4 regions of the Buttiauxella sp. BIGb0552 genome follow, and region 4 is predicted to be linked to each of the others. Evidence: predicted binding sites of a transcription regulator. Region 4 holds the regulator's gene; each other region holds the start of a gene.
What was found. The regulator LexA, encoded in region 4, represses DNA repair genes until DNA is damaged. The targets are predictions, from matches to a motif close to TNCTGTATGTACATACAGNA.
Positions count from the first base shown of each region.

Region 1 (3,173 bases), on a different contig from region 4:
GTCTGGGCAATGCAAACAAATTGCTGGCGCGTTTCCTGTTCGCTCACGCAGCAGAACTGGATGCTCGTCTGATTGATCTGAACGGCGGTACGCTGCGTAACGCAATCCCTCGTGAAGGTTCAGCTATCCTTGCTGTACCTGCCGATAAAGCTGCACAACTCAAGCAACTGGCAGCGCAGTTCTTGTCAATTCTGCAAAATGAGCTGGGTGCCGTTGAGAAAAACACCACCGTTCTGGTTGAAGCGACCAGCACAGACAAATCTGCGCTGACAGTAAAAAGCCGCGAAGCTTTCATTAACTTGCTCAACGCAATGCCGAACGGTGTTATCCGCAATTCCGACGCTGTAAAAGGCGTAGTGGAAACCTCACTGAACGTGGGTGTGGTTACAATGACTGACGAAAGCGCTGAGATCATCTGCCTGATTCGTTCGTTGATTGATAGCGGCAAAGATTATGTGGTTGGCATGCTTCACGCACTGGGTCAGCTTGCTGGCGCAGAAAGTGTTGCAAAAGGCAGCTACCCAGGTTGGCAGCCAGATGCAAAATCCCCGGTAATGGCTCTGGTTCGTGAAACTTACGAAAAGCTGTTCAACAAGACGCCAAACATCATGGTTATCCATGCTGGTCTGGAATGTGGTCTGTTCAAGAAGCCTTACCCTGAGATGGATATGGTTTCTATTGGGCCGACCATTACAGGTCCACACTCGCCTGATGAACAAGTTCATATTGCAAGCGTTGGCCAATACTGGATCCTGCTGACTGAGTTGCTAAAAGCAATTCCAGTTAAGTAAGCCAAATACGTGTAGATCAAAACCCTCTCATTGAGAGGGTTTTTTATAATCCCAGAACCAGTTGGCGCTCCAACTGCGGGTCCAGTAACGTGACATGAAGTCCCACCAGTCTTACGCCTCGCCCTCCCCTACGCTCTTCCCATGTTTTCTTCGCCGTTGCGATTAAATCGGCTTTATTTAATTGCGGCCAGACATGTTCCTGAGTGGTTTGCTGGAAATCATTAAACTTGAGTTTGACTCCCTGACGAGCAATCAATAAATCTGGTTTCACCTTTTTCAGACGTCGCTCAAGTTCAGCATAAAGCTGCTCAATAATATCCTCACACTCCAGCCAATCATGAATGTCTTCGGCCAATGTTTTCTCTACTCCAACAGATTTGCGCTGCCGTTCATTGTTTATCTCCCGCTCGTCAATGCCCTGGCTTCGCTCCCACAGTACCCGCCCAAATTTCCCAAAACGTTTGAGTAACGAGGCTAAATCAGTTTTCTGCACATCCGCACAGGTGCGTAACCCCAGACTTTCTAGCTTCCCGGCAGTGACCTTGCCAACACCTGGAATTTTACCGAGCGGCAAAGTTTGCAAAAATGCAGGAATTTGCTCAGGAGTTATCACATATTGCCCGTTCGGTTTGTTCAGATCTGAAGCGATTTTGGCAAGGAACTTTATCGGGGCTATCCCCGCGGAAGCCGTGAGATTCAGCTCGTCAGAAATCGTCTGACGAATTTCCTGCGCCATGAGCGTTGCAGAACCGTGGCAGTTCAGGCTATCGGTAACATCCAGATAAGCCTCATCAAGCGATAGCGGTTCAATAAGATTGGTGTAGCGGCTAAATATCTCACGAATATGATTTGATGCATCTTTGTACGCGTCAAAACGCCCGGGCAGAAGCGTCAGGTGTGGACATAATTTGAGAGCCATCGCAGTCGACATTGCGCTGTGCACACCAAATTTTCGTGCTGGGTAATTTGCGGTACTGATAACTCCACGTCGCTGCGCGCTGCCGCCAATAGCCAGCGGGATATCCCGCAAGTTGGGGTTATCGCGCATCTCCACGGCTGCAAAAAAGCAGTCCATATCGACATGAATGATTTTACGCATACTTTTTCACACCAGTAATTTCACTGGATAAGTATACAGTCAATTAATGAGAGGGGGAAAGTCTGTATCAAAGAAATCCTCCCGACAAAGCGGGAGGATTTAAGAGGCTTATATGATGCGGTTTTGCTGAATTTTTGCCAGTCGTTCGGCTTTCGCCATACGTTTTTTACGCGCATCGCAGGGTTCAGGACAGTTGCAAACCTTCTCCATACCGAGTGCTGCAATGCCGCCACAGCTACCCTGAAGCGCTTTGCGCTTCAGGATAACTCCCAGTGACATACCAAATATCACCAGCAAAAATATAACGAAGGTGGCTAAAAATACCGTCAGCATAATAGCTCCCGTCAGCCGCCAAAGTCGTCGAGCATGATGTTGTCATCCTCTACGCCCAGGTCTTTGAGCATTTTAATCACCGCGGCGTTCATCATCGGCGGCCCACACATATAGAATTCACAATCTTCTGGGGCCGGGTGGCTGCGAAGATAGTTTTCCAGCAATACGTTATGGATGAAACCGGTATAACCCGTCCAGTTATCTTCAGGCTGCGGATCAGAAAGCGCCACATTGAAGTTAAAGTTCGGGTTTTCTTGTGCCAGTTTTTCAAACTCTTCTTCGTAGAACATTTCACGCAACGAACGCGCACCGTACCAGAAGCTGATTTTGCGCGTGCTATGCAGGCGTTTAAGCTGATCAAATATGTGCGAACGCATTGGCGCCATACCGGCACCACCGCCGATAAACACCATTTCTGCATCCGTATCTTTGGCAAAGAATTCACCAAACGGCCCAGAAATTGTCACTTTATCGCCAGCTTTCAGCGACCAGATATAGGAGGACATAATCCCAGGAGGTGCATCTGGCACATTTGGCGGCGGCGTAGCGATACGCACGTTCAGCATGATAATGCCTTTCTCATCCGGGTAGTTCGCCATGGAATAGGCGCGAACACAGGGTTCTTTCACCACAGATTTGAAACGGAACAGGTTAAATTTATCCCAGTCACCACGGTATTCCTGCGGAACATCGAAGTCCTGGTAGTTAACTTCGTGAGGTGGGCTTTCAATCTGGATGTAACCACCCGCACGGAACGGCACCACGTCACCATCAGGAATACGTAACTTGAGTTCTTTGATGAACGTCGCTTTGTTATCGTTGGAGATAACTTCGCACTCCCATTTTTTTACGCCAAAGATTTCCTCAGGCAGCTCAATTTTCATGTCCTGCTTAACCGCAACCTGACAGGCAAGACGGCAGCCCTCTTTCGCTTCACGTTTGGTGATATG
Region 1 is NZ_SODY01000002.1:882,239-885,411, forward strand. Features, by position in the region: gene pepD (beta-Ala-His dipeptidase) at 1-791, shown strand, start outside; gene dinB (DNA polymerase IV) at 835-1,890, opposite strand; gene nqrM ((Na+)-NQR maturation NqrM) at 1,999-2,223, opposite strand; gene nqrF (NADH:ubiquinone reductase (Na(+)-transporting) subunit F) at 2,235-3,173, opposite strand, start outside.
Region 1: dinB (DNA polymerase IV) is a predicted target of LexA. The motif match lies at 1,912-1,931, and genes of this name have one in related genera.

Region 2 (3,173 bases), on a different contig from region 4:
AAGGGGGGAAGTGAAGAAAAAGTGTTACAGGCCAGCGAGGCGCTGATCATCTGATGATCCCCAAAATATTTCAAGCTGCAGGAAGGCGGCAAACGAGAAAATCCCGATGAGCTTACTCTAGTAAGTGATTCGGGTGAGCGAGAGCAGCCAACGCATCTGCAACTTGAAAGATGAAGGGGAATTAGCGTTCAATAATCTGTGAAACATCATCGCGATTAATCTGCATCTCATTGCCTTGCTGATCGCGATAGCTAACCAGACCGGTGTCGTCATCGACTTGCGGTTTACCATCAGTCAGGATCATACGGCCATCTTTGGTTGCCATCACGTAATCGCTGCTACAACCTGAAACCGCAAATGCCAGACCGACAGCGGAAATTATAACTGCCCATTTTTTCATTGTTATTCGCCTCGTGTGGTGTGGAATGACATATACAGTCTAGTAATAACTCGGGCAACCGTTAAAAGTAAGCAGTAAATTCTTAAAAGAAACAGCGGGGAAGCGAAAATGCTTCCCCTGAGACGACTAAAGCGGGTTCTTTTTGTTGCGAATAAGATTCAGCGTTTCTACAGCTATTGAGAAGAACATCGCAAAGTAGATGTAACCTTTCGGCACATGAATATCGAAGCCTTCCAGAATCAGAGTAAAACCGACCAGCAACAAGAAAGACAGCGCCAGCATTTTCACTGAAGGGTGGCGTTCCACAAAATCACCAATCGATTTTGCAGCAAACATCATCACCATTACGGCAATCACCACGGCTGCCATCATAATAAACAGATGATCGGACAGGCCAACGGCTGTAATGACTGAATCCAGACTGAAGATAATATCCAGCAGCATTATCTGCACGATTGCGCCAAAGAAGGAGTGAACGTTGGTTTTAATTCCTTCCTCTTCGCCTTCAATGGACTCGTGAATCTCTTTACTCGCTTTCCAGATTAAGAACACGCCACCTAATGTCAAAATAAGGTCTCGTGCCGAGAACGCATGGCCCATCAAGGAAAATAGGGGGTGAATTAAGTGCGTCATCCAGGCGATAGACGCCAGTAACACCAGACGCATAATCATCGCAGCACCCAGTCCCAGGCGGCGGGCTTTGGCTTGTTGTGCTTTGGGCAGCTTCGCCACGACAAGTGAAAGGAAGATGATATTGTCGATACCCAGTACGATTTCCAGAATCGTCAGGGTGCCCAGCGCCATCCACGCGTTAGGGTCGGTAATCCATGCAAACAACATTAAACAAATCCTGCCTGAAAATATAAAACGCCAATTATAAACGCCAGCCAGGAACAGGGTGCAAGTTAAATGAATCTACAACGAGAAATGATTAGCCAGTAAAGCGGCGGTAAAGTTCTTTTTCAGATAAAAACCACGCGGGAGTGTAAGAATTGGCGCGCCATCTGCACCGAATGCATTGGTTAGCGCTTTGCTGTTGGCGGCTTTGGGGCGTAACTGCAACACTTCTCCGTGGCGTGCGGTGATGCGCTCAACCTGGCCGAGTACAATCAAATCCATTAACTCTTCCCAATCCTGACGCAACTGCTGCTCTTCCTCTTCGGAAGGAGCCCACAGCAAAGGGGTGCCAATATGCCGCTCAGCAAGGGGGATTTGCCGCTCTCCTTCAACCGGAACCCACAGCACCCGTTTTAATTTGTGGCGCACATGGCTGGTTTCCCACGTCACCCCGGTGTTGCCGGTGAGCGGGGCCACGCAAACAAAAGTAGTTTCCAACGGGCGGCCAAATCTATCCACAGGGATGGTTTTCAGCTCAATTCCTAATGCTGCGAAATCTTGTTCAGGTTTGCTACCGGCACTGGCACCCAACCATAGTTCGAGCAAAACACCGATCCAACCTTTGTCACGCTTTAGATCCTTTGGGATCGGCAATCTGGCTAGAGCTGCCAGTTCACCTAGCGTATAACCTGCCAGCCTCTGAGCTTGTGTCAGTAAAATCTGTTCGTTTTCTGGAGGGTTAACTAAGGGATTGAGTGTTTGCATGATGTCTTGTTACTGGTTGGTCAAAAAGTGAACGCAGTTTACCCACAACGTGGAAATAGTTTAGCGTCTCGGGGGTAAGAATGACAATGTACTGATTTTGCATCATTTTTATCGCCTAAAATTTTCACTTATCAATTCTTCAAAAACCTTTTCCCATTCTGGTCACCGGGAGTGAACAGGATCTTACACCGGGTTATCCACAGAAAAATGGGATAAGTGATAAAAAAGCTCACTACTGGTTCGATTTACAGCCTTGACTGGGGGTAAAACCCAATTTTTCGACAGAATGTGACTAACTTGTTGGCACAATCTGTGGATAAAAACGTCATTGGTCGATCTTTCATCAGCGTGAGATCTTAGTGTGTGATGATCGTCACATTACTGAGCTGAGAGTTATTCATTCTATCTTTATTGCACTGAATATATTGAATATTTTATTTCATCTTTTTAACGAGCTTCAGGAGTTATCCTAAGTTGTCCCGAGTGTATAAGGTAGTTCTTCACAGTTATATCCACAGAAAAAGTGAATAAACTGCGAGGCCCATCCACGTTAATGTTTATAACTCGGTCATATTTTGTGAGTTATTCAAATGTTATTCCTTCTGAGAAGCGATACACAGTGGTTTACCGTCTAGCGCTTGTATGAAACAATCGCCCTAATCTAAGTTTGTTTTGAGGTAGTCCGGTGATCGATGATGATGGCTACCGCCCGAATGTTGGTATCGTAATCTGTAATCGGCAGGGTCAAGTAATGTGGGCCAGGCGTTTTGGTCAACATTCCTGGCAGTTTCCGCAAGGTGGCATCAATCCTGGCGAATCCCCGGAACAGGCAATGTACCGGGAACTTTTCGAGGAAGTGGGTTTACAGCGAAAAGATGTCCGAATACTCGCCTCGACCCGAAACTGGTTACGTTACAAGTTACCTAAACGTTTGGTGCGTTGGGACACAAAGCCGGTTTGTATCGGCCAGAAACAAAAATGGTTTCTCTTGCAGTTGATCAGCAGCGATAACGATATCAATATGCAAACCAGTAGTACCCCAGAGTTTGATGGTTGGCGTTGGGTTAGTTATTGGTATCCGGTTCGTCAGGTTGTCTCCTTTAAACGCGATGTTTATCGTCGGGTGATGAAAGAGTTTGCCAGCGTCGTAATGCCGCTACAGGAAGTTGCG
Region 2 is NZ_SODY01000003.1:223,387-226,559, reverse strand. Features, by position in the region: gene EDF88_RS10085 (YgdI/YgdR family lipoprotein) at 182-400, opposite strand; gene EDF88_RS10080 (TerC family protein) at 527-1,240, opposite strand; gene mutH (DNA mismatch repair endonuclease MutH) at 1,316-2,002, opposite strand; gene rppH (RNA pyrophosphohydrolase) at 2,688-3,173, shown strand, end outside.
Region 2: mutH (DNA mismatch repair endonuclease MutH) is a predicted target of LexA. The motif match lies at 2,236-2,255, and genes of this name have one in related genera.

Region 3 (3,173 bases), on a different contig from region 4:
CAGCTAGTTGTTCACGCTCACGAGCACGTTTCGCTTCGACTTCTTCAAAATGATAGAGAGGCGGGCGAACGGCCGGTTTTATCTCTTCAACCGGCTCAGGCTCAACAATTGGTTGCGCTGGGGTTGGATCATAATAAATTGGCTGAACCGGAGCTTGTTCAACAACAGGCTGCACCATTTCTGGCTCTGACCAATGGCTGGTCACCTGTTGAGGGTTGTATTGTTCCGCGGAGCGAGGCGCTTGATAACTTTCAGGTGTCGGCGCAAGCACAGGCTCAGGTGTTACCGTAGTCGGTGCCGACTGCCAGGCAATAGCCGGAGTCTCTACTACTTCCGGCGCAGGCGTAGCAACAGGAGATACGGTACCTGTCGGCATCACCGGGGCGGCGTAAGCTGGGTTCGCCATAGCGGCCGCAGCAGCGACTGGCGCAACGATAGACTGCCCGTGTAATAACGGATCGTACTCATCGCTTTCCGGCAGCGTTGCTTTATTACCAGAGAACAGTACGTCATCTTCCGGCTGAGTGGCTTTGTTGGACGAGAACAGAACATCATCCTCGGCATCATCCATACGCTTACCAGAAAACAGCGCTGAATCTGTTTTGCGTGCGTTTGGATTAGCGAATTTTTCTGAGATGCGTTGCTTGCGGGCCAGTGCGCCACGCAAAATACGCGCACGACGAGACTCACGCTTTTCTACTGCTGGCGCGTGTTCGTCATCATTTTCTTCTTCGTCGCCGTAATCATCGTCCTGCCAGGTGTTATCCCGACGAGTGCGGTTGCTGGCAAACGTCAGCACGCTTAAAGTCGCGCTACCAATTTTCTCAGCGATCCCGACCCAAGACCAACCAGTAAACAACGTTAACCCTGCCGCCCACACGCACAACAGTGCAATAGTGCCGCCACTGCTGTTAAGCAATGGCATCATTGCTGTACTCAGCAAGCTACCAATTACCCCACCGGAGGCAAAATACCAAATATCATCGGCGTTAATTGCAGCAAGGCCGCAGGCGGTAAGAACCATAGCCAACACGCCTATCAGGCGTAAGGAAACGGCAAAATAATCAATAAACTCTTCGTTATCCCGATTGCGGAAAGTAAACCAACACGCACCGATAATGATAACCGGGATGGTGTAGGCCATTACGCCAAAAATAAACAGCAGTGTATCGGCCAACCACGCACCTGGCATCCCACCTAAATTATGGATAGGTTCATGCCATGCGGTTTGTGACCAACTGGGATCGGAAGGATTAAAACTGAGCAACGCCACCATCAAATAGACGGCAAAAATGGCAACAAGGAGCAGTAAGGCTTCTAATGCCCGACGCCCGCTGCTGAGTTTCCTCAATGTAACTTCTTTTTCTTCGGTGTATTCCTGGCTCAAGTAAGACTCTCCAGGTCCTTAATAACTATGGAGAGCAACAGTGCCGGGCATTCCCGGCACTGTTGCTGTATGAATTACCAGGAGTGTAACCAAAATACGCAGATTTTGCACCTGGCCCGTGTTAACGGGTCTTAATAACCAGACGATTGCTCTGTTTGACCTCTTCCATGACCACATAGGTACGGGTATCGTTCACACCCGGCAGTCGCAACAAGGTTTCGCCTAGTAATTTGCGGTACGCTGACATATCAGGTACGCGGGTTTTCAACAGGTAGTCGAAATCACCGGATACCAAATGACATTCTTGAATTTCTTCAAGTTTTTGAACAGCGGCGTTAAATTGCTCAAACACATCTGGTGCGCCACGATTCAGAGTAATCTCAACAAAAACCAGAAGTGATGCATCCAGATAATGCGGGTTCAGCAGAGCTGTGTAGCCCTGAATGAAACCCTGTCGTTCCAGGCGACGCACGCGCTCAAGGCACGGAGTCGGTGAAAGCCCTACTCGCTTCGAAAGCTCGACGTTGGAAATACGTCCATCCTTCTGCAGCTCGTTTAGAATGTTACGATCGATGCGGTCGAGATCTTTGCCAGGGCGCTTCTTACTATCTACCATTATTATTGTCTCTCTGTGTTCCTTCCTTCACCTGCCATAACCCGGGCAACGTCAATGTTCCGAGTGTACGTGAGAAGACCGGTGCCCAATGGCCGCCATCGACATCACTTATGGCGTCTGTCCACGCCATGAGTAGATTTCAATAACCCGGTAAAATTGCATCAGGTATGCGTGATTATTTTGCAGCTCTCATACCAAATGTTTTTCTTCCTCGAATGTTTTCGCAAATGCTTAGCGGATTGTCAAAGCAAAACATCGAAATTTAGTGGAACGTGCCATATATCCGGGACAGTTGACGATTATTCATCACTTTACCTGCGTGACTAATTACCCTGTTCAGATGGATTTTTATGCGCTTTCAGTGAATTGTTCTACGGCTGATTGAGTACAGCTATTGCACATATAGTTAACAAAATCGCTGCACCCTTTTTTTACCCCGCCAAATTCCCTACAATCCCTCGATTGTCTGCCAACGAACAATGAGGATCTCATGGGCACCGCTAAACACAGTAAATTGCTAATTCTTGGCTCCGGCCCTGCGGGCTACACCGCAGCAGTCTACGCGGCGCGCGCCAACCTCAAGCCCGTTTTAATTACCGGGATGGAAAAAGGTGGCCAATTGACCACTACGACTGAAGTCGAGAACTGGCCGGGTGATCCAAATGACCTGACTGGCCCAGCTCTGATGGAGCGCATGCACGAGCACGCAACCAAATTTGAAACCGAAATTCTGTTTGATCACATCTCTAAAGTTGATCTTCAGAATCGTCCATTCCGACTGACGGGTGACAGCGGTGAATACACCTGTGATGCATTGATCATCGCAACCGGCGCCTCAGCACGTTACCTGGGTCTGCCTTCAGAAGAGGCATTTAAAGGCCGTGGTGTTTCTGCCTGTGCTACCTGTGATGGTTTCTTCTATCGCAATCAAAAAGTGGCGGTCATCGGTGGTGGTAACACCGCAGTTGAAGAAGCGCTTTATCTGGCAAACATTGCCTCTGAAGTGCATTTAATTCACCGCCGTGACAGCTTCCGGGCTGAGAAAATCCTGATTAATCGACTGATGGATAAGGTGAAGAACGGCAATATCGTACTTCACACTAACCGCACGCTGGATGAAGTAACTGGCGATCAAATGGGTGTTAGTGGTTTGCGTCTGCGCGATGCGCA
Region 3 is NZ_SODY01000002.1:320,168-323,340, forward strand. Features, by position in the region: gene EDF88_RS06280 (DNA translocase FtsK 4TM domain-containing protein) at 1-1,387, opposite strand, end outside; gene lrp (leucine-responsive transcriptional regulator Lrp) at 1,509-2,003, opposite strand; gene trxB (thioredoxin-disulfide reductase) at 2,494-3,173, shown strand, end outside.
Region 3: EDF88_RS06280 (DNA translocase FtsK 4TM domain-containing protein) is a predicted target of LexA. The motif match lies at 1,451-1,470, and genes of this name have one in related genera.

Region 4 (3,173 bases):
CATCTGGCGCAGCGAAACAGGTGCGGAGAACCGCACAAAACTGTCGCGCCCAAGCCAGGATACCGCGAAGAATTTCTGAATGCCGTTAAGCATCTTCAGTGGCGGGTTAACTTCGCCTTTTTCGCGACCCGGAGAGCGGCCAAACATCACCGATACCGGCACCATCTGCACATCCAAATTTGGATTGCTACGGTGCAAGTCGAGATAATCATGGAACAGCTTGATCGACTCTTCCTTTGGCGTGTAATAAGTGAACACGCGCGGGCCGCCATGGATAAAGACATAGCGCGGCAATACCGCACCATCGATCTCTAATGGCTCGAGAGGGTCGGGCAAGTTGTGCGCGAGGCATTGCGCGCGCAGGGTTAATAAGTCCGCCTTTGAGTTATACGGCAGAACGTACATTATTGGGCGTGTGGGATCTAAGCCCAGTTCGGCCTGTGGATCTGCCGGAATGGACTTGCTCTTTACCAGAACGCCTAATGGTAAATTAAGTAATTTGTAGTAGATTCTTGGCCAGCCTGACATAAACGATGTAAAGCCTCAGGTTAATGATGCAAATTCGCCGCAAGAATATCAGAATCTCACCCAGATTTCTGTGGCGTTATAATTTTGACAAGCATTGATGCAAATAATTTGAAAAGGTTTCCTAAAATGGCGAGCAGTACCACTGGACTTACCCGTATCATCAAAGCCGCAGGCTACTCATGGAAAGGGCTCAAAGCAGCCTGGATCAATGAAGCAGCTTTCCGCCAGGAAGGCGTTTCTGCCGTTATCGCCATTGCCATCGCATGTTGGTTAGATGTCGACCCCATTACCCGCATTCTACTTATCGGCTCAGTCGTGTTGGTCATGATTGTCGAGATCCTCAACAGCGCTATCGAGGCTCTTGTCGACCGTGTTGGCACTGATTACCACGAACTTTCCGGGCGTGCCAAAGACATGGGCTCGGCCGCAGTATTAATTTCAATTATCCTCGCGGTAATTACCTGGGTCACGCTGCTTTGGTCGCATTTGCGGTGATCTTTCCAGAATAGTTAAGTGCCTGGTTTTTTGCTTAATTTGTGGTTCCAAATTGACCTTTGACTGTATATACTCACAGCATAACTGTATAAACACCCAGGGGGCGGAATGAAAGCGTTAACTACCAGGCAGCAAGAGGTGTTTGATCTTATTCGGGATCATATCAGCCAGACCGGCATGCCACCGACTCGTGCCGAGATTGCTCAACGTCTGGGGTTCCGTTCTCCGAACGCCGCTGAAGAGCATTTAAAAGCACTTGCCCGTAAAGGTGTGCTTGAAATTGTTTCTGGCGCATCCCGTGGTATCCGCCTGTTGGTGGAAGAAGTGACCGGTATTCCACTGGTTGGGCGTGTTGCTGCAGGTGAGCCACTCCTGGCACAGCAACACATCGAAGGCCATTATCAGGTCGACCCATCACTGTTTAAACCAAATGCCGACTTCTTGCTGCGCGTCAGCGGTATGTCGATGAAAGACATCGGCATTATGGATGGTGACCTGCTTGCGGTTCATAAAACCCAGGATGTGCGTAATGGCCAGGTTGTTGTCGCGCGTATCGATGATGAAGTTACCGTTAAGCGCTTAAAACAACAGGGCAACACCGTTCATCTGTTGCCAGAAAACAGTGAGTTTGAACCGATCGTGGTTGACCTACGCGAGCATAACTTCTCTATTGAAGGGCTGGCTGTTGGGGTTATCCGCAACGGCGACTGGCTGTAAAATCTCTTTAGGTGATGCGCATTTAAAGTGCGCATCACTGCCTTAATTATCTTTGATCTCCTTCAGGAGATGTCATGCAATTATTCTCCACAGCGGATCGTGCGCTCTGGCGCCTCGCTTTACCCATGATTTTCTCCAACATTACCGTTCCGCTGCTTGGCCTTGTCGATACGGCTGTTATTGGTCATCTGGATAGTCCTGTTTATCTGGGCGGTGTTGCCATTGGTGCGACAGCAACCAGCTTCCTGTTTATGTTACTGCTGTTTTTACGAATGAGTACCACAGGTTTAACTGCTCAGGCTTTTGGTGCCAATAATCCCTCAGCGTTAGCTCGTGCACTGGTGCAACCATTATTACTGGCACTAGGGGCAGGGGTGGCAATTGTCTTACTGCGCGATCCCCTCATTTCACTCGCTTTACAAATTGTCGGCGGCAATCAGGATGTGCTCGTACAAGCGCAACGCTTTCTTGAAATCCGCTGGCTGAGTGCGCCAGCCTCGCTTGCCAACCTCGTTTTACTGGGATGGTTGCTAGGGGTTCAATACGCACGAGCTCCGGTTATCTTGCTGGTAGTCGGCAATCTTCTGAATATCGTACTGGATGTGTGGCTGGTGATGGGCTTGCACCTTGATGTTCAAGGGGCGGCACTTGCGACTGTTACTGCTGAATACGCGACATTTTTCATCGGATTGCTGATGGTGAAGAAGGTTATGGGCTTGCGAGGTATCAGTTTTGAGATGCTCAAACAGTCCTGGCGTGGCAATGTTCGGCGCTTACTGGCGCTTAATCGGGACATCATGTTGCGCTCGTTATTACTGCAAGTGTGCTTTGCATCAGTGACCATCTTTGGTGCGCGCTTAGGCAGCGAAATTGTCGCCGTCAATGCGGTGTTAATGACTCTCCTGACGTTTACCGCTTATGCGCTTGATGGTTTTGCCTATGCTGTTGAAGCCCACTCCGGGCAAGCTTATGGTGCAAAGAATCGTGGTCAATTGCTCGAGGTTTGGGGGGCAGCTTGTCGGCAGGCGGGTTTAGTCGCGCTCATGTTTGCCGTGGTGTATGCCCTATTTGGCGAGCAAATTGTTTCTCTTCTGACGTCCATTCCCCAATTACAGCTACAGGCCGATCGTTATCTCCACTGGCAGATTGTGTTACCCGTGGTTGGTGTCTGGTGCTACTTGCTGGATGGGATGTTTATTGGCGCGACAAGAGGCGCTGAGATGCGTAATAGCATGGCGGTTGCCGCTGTTGGTTTCGGCCTAACGCTCTTCACTGTTCCGTATTTAGGCAACCACGGGTTATGGCTGTCTGTGGCGGTATTCCTTGCTCTGCGGGGGCTGGCGTTAGGTTGGATTTGGCGTCGTCACTGGCAGCAAAATAGCTGGTTTAACAATGTACAAAGTTAAGCCGCATGGTTAAAGATTCTTAGTTTT
Region 4 is NZ_SODY01000006.1:37,598-40,770, forward strand. Features, by position in the region: gene plsB (glycerol-3-phosphate 1-O-acyltransferase PlsB) at 1-528, opposite strand, end outside; gene EDF88_RS17355 (diacylglycerol kinase) at 655-1,023, shown strand; gene lexA (transcriptional repressor LexA) at 1,132-1,740, shown strand; gene dinF (MATE family efflux transporter DinF) at 1,815-3,146, shown strand.